DNA from 2 places in the Dorea amylophila genome. Region 2 is predicted to be linked to the other one. Evidence: riboswitches for the same ligand, from Rfam matches in the RefSeq annotation. Region 2 holds a riboswitch; the other holds the start of a gene.

Region 1 (3,422 bases), on a different contig from region 2:
CTGCTGTATATGTATTATAATCATAAGCCTCCATGGCTGCCACGACCTGGTCGAGTATTTCTGATCCGATATCCTCCATGCCTGGAAGATAGGTCATGTGATCGATCCGGTTCTTCTTCTGGTCTTCCAGAATCTCCTCGCTTAAAATACTTTCATTAATATGTGTATCTTCATGATTTGTTCCCATTTGTCGTGCCTCCTAATCCTGCAGAAATCCAGTCAGCGGTGAAGATGCACTTGCACCACGCTCAATCGTTCTTCCAAGTCCGGAAAGGTACGCACTTCTGCCCGCTTCGATTGCTTTCTTAAATGCTTCCGCCATCGCCGGTACATCTCCCGCAGTCGCAATTGCTGTATTTGCCATAACTGCGGCTGCTCCCATCTCCATTGCCTCGCATGCCTGGGACGGACGTCCGATTCCGGCATCTACGATGATTGGCAGATCGATCTCATCGATCAGGATCTGAATAAAGTCTTTTGTGCTAAGCCCTTTATTTGATCCGATCGGTGCGCCAAGCGGCATGATACATGCTGCACCGGCATTTGCAAGATCTCTTGCAGCATTCAGATCTGGATACATGTACGGCATAACCACGAATCCTTCTTTTGCAAGAATTTCTGTAGCTTTGATCGTCTCATAATTATCCGGAAGGAGATATTTCGAATCTCTTACCACTTCCACTTTGACGAAATTGCCACATCCGACTTCTCTGGAAAGTCTGGCAATACGTACCGCTTCTTCTGCATTTCTGGCTCCTGATGTATTCGGAAGAAGTGTCACATCTTCCGGAATATAATCCAGAATATTTGCCAGACCGCCTTCATTTGCACGACGGAGTGCCAGTGTGATAATCTGTGCCCCTGCTTTTTCCACACATGCTTTCACCAGATCCAGTGAAAATTTTCCTGAACCAAGTATAAAACGGGACGTAAATTCTTTCCCTCCAAGGGTAAATGTATCCGCTTTCTTTATTTCTGTGTTGTCCATAATCCAATCCTTCTTTCTTATTATTTGTCTTTTCTATATGTTTTTTACACATCTTCTTCCCCAAGAATCAGACGTGTGATCATATTTGCTTCATGCGCTGCACAGATGGCCACTCTCGGTGCCATCAGGCCATTTCCATACGTTGGTGCCGTCTCGCGGTCTCCGCACAGGTAAAAGTTCTTCATTAACTTCTGTGTGCGAATCGTATTACTGCTTCCGTATCCTGCCATACCGGTTGCCGATACCAGTTTCTTTTCCGGAAAATGTTCCAGTATTCCATTTACCAGCATTGCTTTCGCTTCTGGATTATCGAATGCTTCACACACAATCGGTTCGTCACAAAATAATTTCGTAAGATTTTCTTCTGTGACTTTTACGCAATCTGTATCGATATCCAGATATGGATTGATCTTTAACAATAATGATTTCAGCGCATCTGTCTTATACATCCCGATATGCTCCATAAAATACTGCTGCCGGTTCAGATTCGTGATATCCACCACATCAAAATCAATCAAATGCAGATGGCCGACTCCGATTCTTGCAAGTGCATATGCCACGTTTGATCCCAATCCGCCAAGCCCGGCGATTGCAACCCTCCCCGCTGACAGAAGTTTCTGTTTCTCCGGAGAATGTCTCTCATTTAATGCTGCCACAATCTCTTCTTTACTAAGTACTTTTTCTTTCTCTGTATTCTCCGTCATATTTTCTAATCCGGTTTCTTCCATGAATGTTAGCCTCCTCCCACGAATGTCACAACTTCCAGACGGTCGCCGTCTTTTAACATGGTATCGGAATAGCTGTATTTCGGAAGAATATCTCCATTTAACTCTACAGCGATTCTTTTTACCTGATACTGATTCTGTTCCAGATATTCTGCAACAGTCGTATTCTCTGTCAGATTGATTTCTTTTCCATTTACGATAATCATGCGTTCTCCTTTCCCGGATCATACTTTCAAAAGTACTTGTCAGATAAAAAAGAGTTCACGAAGTAAATACACCCGTGGTGGTGCACCCCTTCGTGAACTCTCGTTCACTCTCAACTTATCCGATATTCTATTGTTCCTGATTTACGTCACATAGCAACAAAAAAGAGAGATACCAACTAAATGCATCTCTCCTAAAATCTACGTTATACATTCCTACGTTGGCATTATCCAAATCAGGTATATGGGTCGAAGTTCTTAACTTCCTCTCAGCCTGTACACAAGCTCCCCGTGTTTTATCTACATGTTTAAGTATAGAAACACCTGCACGAAATGTCAACTCATTTTTTCTGATTTCTGACTTTTTTCGAAACAACTATTTTTATTCATTCTATTTATTATCAAAAGTAATATTCCGTACCATATTTCTGTTAATCAGCTGTGTTCCCTTCTTGGTATCAACCTTTACCCACTGTATATCTGCGTCCATGAGCTTTCCTTTGATTGCTCCTACTTCGTTGAACAGACTTACCGTACAATCTTTTCCCATATACTGATCTAACATTGAACCATCCATATCTTCTTCCATCCTTTCTCCATTTACGATCGTGATTACATTATTTGCCGCCTGTACTGCCATCACCGTAACCATATTCAGGTTATTAATCGCTACCATCGTTGCAACATCCATGTAGTCCACCTCCATCTTTTTTGCAGGTCTTGTTATCAGTATATCATACTTCCAGATGATAGAACGATTTTTATTGCCTCCATAACGAATTGTACGTTTATGGCATCAGACCTTCTGTTCTGATAAATTTCAGAAATTTTCCTGCCACCGGTGACAGACTCTTCTCCCATGCAAGCCCGATTTCGATCAGCTCTGCTGGTACAAGTTTCCGGTGGCATACGCCCTCATAATCCGGCAGACTGTTGATCTGATTCGTAATGCTCACACCCATTCCCGCTGCCGCCATCGCATATGTTGCCTGAATATCCATTGTCGAAAACTGTACATTCGGCTTAATCCCATGCTTATCCAGATAACGTGTTCCACCAATATCTAATCCTGGACATGTTGCAATATAGGCTTCCGTCTCTGCAAATTTTGCCGAAAATGTCTTTCTTTTTGCCAGCTTGTGTCCCTCCGGCAATAATGCTTGTACAAGGTACGATCTGCGCTGTAACCCTGTACTTCGGTGCACCCGTTACCGTAAAAGCAATGTTAGGAAATGCCGCTTCTCACCCTGTCATGGCAAAAAGCGGCATCATATACCTGCAACTTATATCATTTTTCTATCCTTTGTGTTATACCGGCGGAACCTTCACCGGTACTTATAACGGACTTTGGAAAATGGTTCTGACGTTAGCCGGAAGTACGCTCCAGATTGCACTTCGCGTAATCTTAACCTGGTTCTTCTTCCCTCATTTCGGGCTGGCAGCCCCTGCCATTGCTACCAGTATCGGCTGGCTTATGGCCAATCTGTTCTGGCTTATCTGTCTGAC
Region 2 (3,422 bases):
CGGCATTGTAAAATTGAAAATGATCTTCCCGGGAGTGCCGGCCGTCATATCTTTTTCCATCCTGTTTTCCTCCTTTTCCGTCATCTGTGTATATCGCTATCTTTCATCTTCAAGCTGCCTTCTATGTGTTTACGTTAAGAAAAGACCCTGATATCGCTTCAGAGCCTTTTCTCGCAAAACTTTATTCATTATATAAAACGCGGAAAACAATTGCAACTATTTTTCTGCAGATTTATTTACAAATCCAACTTTATTAAGCGGCCAGTACCGGAATCCTGCTTTGGCCAGAATTGCCTCTTTCTTTACATACGTGTTATCCCAGTATCTGGAATCCAGACTATTGTTCCGGTTATCCCCCATTACAAAATAACTATCTTCCGGAACTTCATAAGGTCCGAAGCTTCCTGCCATCTCTTCCGGGCAGAAGCTTACCGCCTGTGTCTGCTCTTTTCCATCAATGTAAATCTTCCCGTCTTTCACGGTAACCGTCTCTCCTGGCAGTCCGATCACGCGCTTGATAAAAATCTTGGACGGATCATCTGGATATTTGAAGATTACAATGTCATATCTCTCCGGATCATCCTTTATATATGCCAGACGGTTTCCCAGTACACGGTCCCCCTTCATGATCGTATCCTGCATGGATTCCGACGGAATCACGGCATTGATATACACCAGTTTGTTCATTGCAAATACAACACAGAATATGATCAGAAATGTTTTCAGATAATCCCATACAGCCGCCATACCGGTCAGTTCTTCTTTCTCTTCTTTTCTTTTCTTCTTGGTCTCTTTTTTCTCGTCTCTGTCTTTCACCTGAAACTCCCCTTTATTACTTATTATTACCCGTCTTATTTACTTATCGTCTTCTGAAACGGCTCCCTGATCTGTTTACATCTTAATCATGACTCCATCCGGACTGACTGCAACTTCGCTCCCCTCAACAATCTCTTTCCGGTAAAGTTCTGCATCCGGAATCTCTAACTGGATCTCTTCTTCACTTTTCAGCTTCAGAAGGGTTACTTTAGCCATTGGTTCTACCCCGTCCGGTCTTCCTTCACACCCAAAATCCGGTTCATCAATTCTCATCACCAGATATCCCATATCCAGGATATCTACTGTCTGCACATCTAATTTTCCATCAAAGAACTTATCCAGTACTCTCCGAAAGACTTCATTCTCTTTTGCCGCCAGCGCAAACAACGTCATTGACGAACGCAGTTTCAGATCATCAGGCCATCCCATGACTCTGGTTGCATCATCTGATTCCAGTTGCAAAAGTACCTCTGAAATCTCTCTTAAATGTGCATTTGTCACTGCGTTTTCTATATATGCTTTAGCTTCTTCATAGTCTTCAATAGCGTAGTACATTGCAGTACCACTACTCCCCAACCCCTGAATCTGCGGAAAAATGTACCACATCCAGCAACTTCTCTTATGTCCACTCTTAATCTCTGCAAGAGCTGTCTTATAATCAGAATCCTGTGCTTTTATAAACCTTGCTAAATTATTCTCTCTCATTCTTCTGAACCTCCAGTTCACACATCTGTGCTTTAAAGCAACATATTCATTTACAACATCTTTCTATATATTACCATAATTTTCTATCACATGTATATAAAATTTCTCATTCTCTCTTGCTATCTGATATTGACTGCGCTATAATAATTCGTGAATAAAGTTCATATTAACAGGGGAGCTGGAGAAAACCGGCTGAGAGGAAGCGTAATTCCGTTTCGACCCTTTACCTGATTTGGATAATGCCAACGGAGGGATTCATACCATGTATTGATTTGACAGAGATGCCCCCGCATCTCTTCTTTTTTTACTTTTTGTACCCTCCATCCGCTTTATGAATGAAGGGTATTTTTTTATGAAAGGAATGTTTATTTATGACACACACAACTTTATCATCAGACTCTTCACGGACAAGACGACTGGCTCTTGCCGGTGTATTTACGGCTCTTGCCATCGTCGGAAGTTTCTTAAGCTTTCCGGTTGCAGGCAGTAAATGTGCACCTGTACAGCATATTATTAATATCCTGGCAGCAGTCACGTTAGGGCCCTGGTACAGTGTAGGAATTGCATTTTGTGCCAGCCTGTTACGAAATCTGCTTGGTCTTGGCAGCATGATGGCTTTTCCCGGAAGTATGGTTGGAGCACTTTGCTGTGGACTTGTATACTCCATTTGCCACAAGCTCAGCCTGACTTGTCTTGCAGAGGCACTCGGCACAGGAATTCTTGGCGGCCTGGCTGCTTATCCTGTTGCAGTATATATTATGGGAATCACTCCTGCCGGGATCTTTGTCTATGTAGTTCCATTTCTGATTTCTACTATTGCAGGAAGCATTCTTGCATTTCTGCTGATTACAGCGCTGAATAAAGGCGGCGTAATGGCTATGATAAAAACGACTCGTTAAGAGTTGTTTAGAAACGGTACATTGGGGACACCACCTTGTACCGCATACACAAGTATCAGATTTTCCCATCTGATATAGGCGTCAGTAATTTCATAGTTCTTTTATGAACCTCAGATCTGTGTAGAGAAATGTTTTCCTGCATCGAAATCTGTGTGTTTTTGCTGACGCATTATAACCTTATATTTAATTTTTTAACGGAGGCAAACACATGAGAAATTACACAACACAGATGGATGCTGCAAGAAAAGGAATTGTCACTCCTGAAATTGAAATTGTAGCAAAAAAAGAAAACATGACAACAGAAGCACTTATGAAACTTGTTGCAGAAGGCAAGGTTGCAATCTGTGCCAACAAGAATCACACCAGTCTTGATCCGGAAGGTGTCGGAAGCATGCTCCGTACCAAGATCAATGTAAACCTTGGTGTATCCCGCGACTGTAAGGATTACAATATTGAAATGGAAAAAGTTATGAGCGCTGTAAATCTTGGTGCTGAAGCCATCATGGATTTATCGAGCCACGGTAACACACAGCCATTCCGCCAGAAACTGACACATGAATGTCCTGCTATGATCGGTACTGTTCCTGTATACGACAGTGTCATCCACTATCAAAGAGATCTTGCAACTCTGACTGCGCAGGACTTCATCGACGTTGTCCGTCTTCACGCAGAAGATGGTGTGGACTTTGTCACACTTCACTGCGGAATTACACGTAAAACGATTGAACAGATAAAAAAACACAAACGTAAAATGAATATTGTAAGCCGTGGCGGAAGTCTTGTATTTGCATGGATGTGTATGACCGGAGAAGAAAATCCTTTCTACGAACACTATGATGAGATTCTTGATATCTGCGAAGAATATGATGTTACTATCTCCCTTGGTGATGCATGCCGCCCTGGATGTCTGGCCGATGCTACCGATGTATGCCAGATTGAAGAACTGGTGCGTCTTGGAGAACTTACAAAACGTGCATGGGACCACAATGTACAGGTAATGGT

The links. Region 2 has a riboswitch for thiamine pyrophosphate ahead of thiW (energy coupling factor transporter S component ThiW). Riboswitches for the same ligand answer to the same signal wherever they lie in the genome.
Region 1: linked by a shared signal. The riboswitch ahead of thiS (sulfur carrier protein ThiS) and the one ahead of thiW (energy coupling factor transporter S component ThiW) in region 2 are both predicted to bind thiamine pyrophosphate.

What each region holds. Positions count from the first base shown of each region.
Region 1 is NZ_JAOQJW010000006.1:98,120-101,541, reverse strand. Features, by position in the region: gene thiH (2-iminoacetate synthase ThiH) at 1-187, opposite strand, end outside; gene OCV72_RS05160 (thiazole synthase) at 200-988, opposite strand; gene thiF (sulfur carrier protein ThiS adenylyltransferase ThiF) at 1,033-1,716, opposite strand; gene thiS (sulfur carrier protein ThiS) at 1,722-1,919, opposite strand; TPP riboswitch at 2,113-2,218, opposite strand; gene OCV72_RS05145 (hypothetical protein) at 2,308-2,607, opposite strand; gene OCV72_RS05140 (LysR substrate-binding domain-containing protein) at 2,705-3,121, opposite strand; gene OCV72_RS05135 (5-methyltetrahydropteroyltriglutamate--homocysteine S-methyltransferase) at 3,410-3,422, opposite strand, start outside.
Region 2 is NZ_JAOQJW010000001.1:144,550-147,971, reverse strand. Features, by position in the region: gene OCV72_RS00700 (MATE family efflux transporter) at 1-60, opposite strand, end outside; gene lepB (signal peptidase I) at 217-747, opposite strand; gene OCV72_RS00690 (DUF1810 domain-containing protein) at 892-1,521, opposite strand; TPP riboswitch at 1,683-1,792, shown strand; gene thiW (energy coupling factor transporter S component ThiW) at 1,893-2,420, shown strand; gene thiC (phosphomethylpyrimidine synthase ThiC) at 2,629-3,422, shown strand, end outside.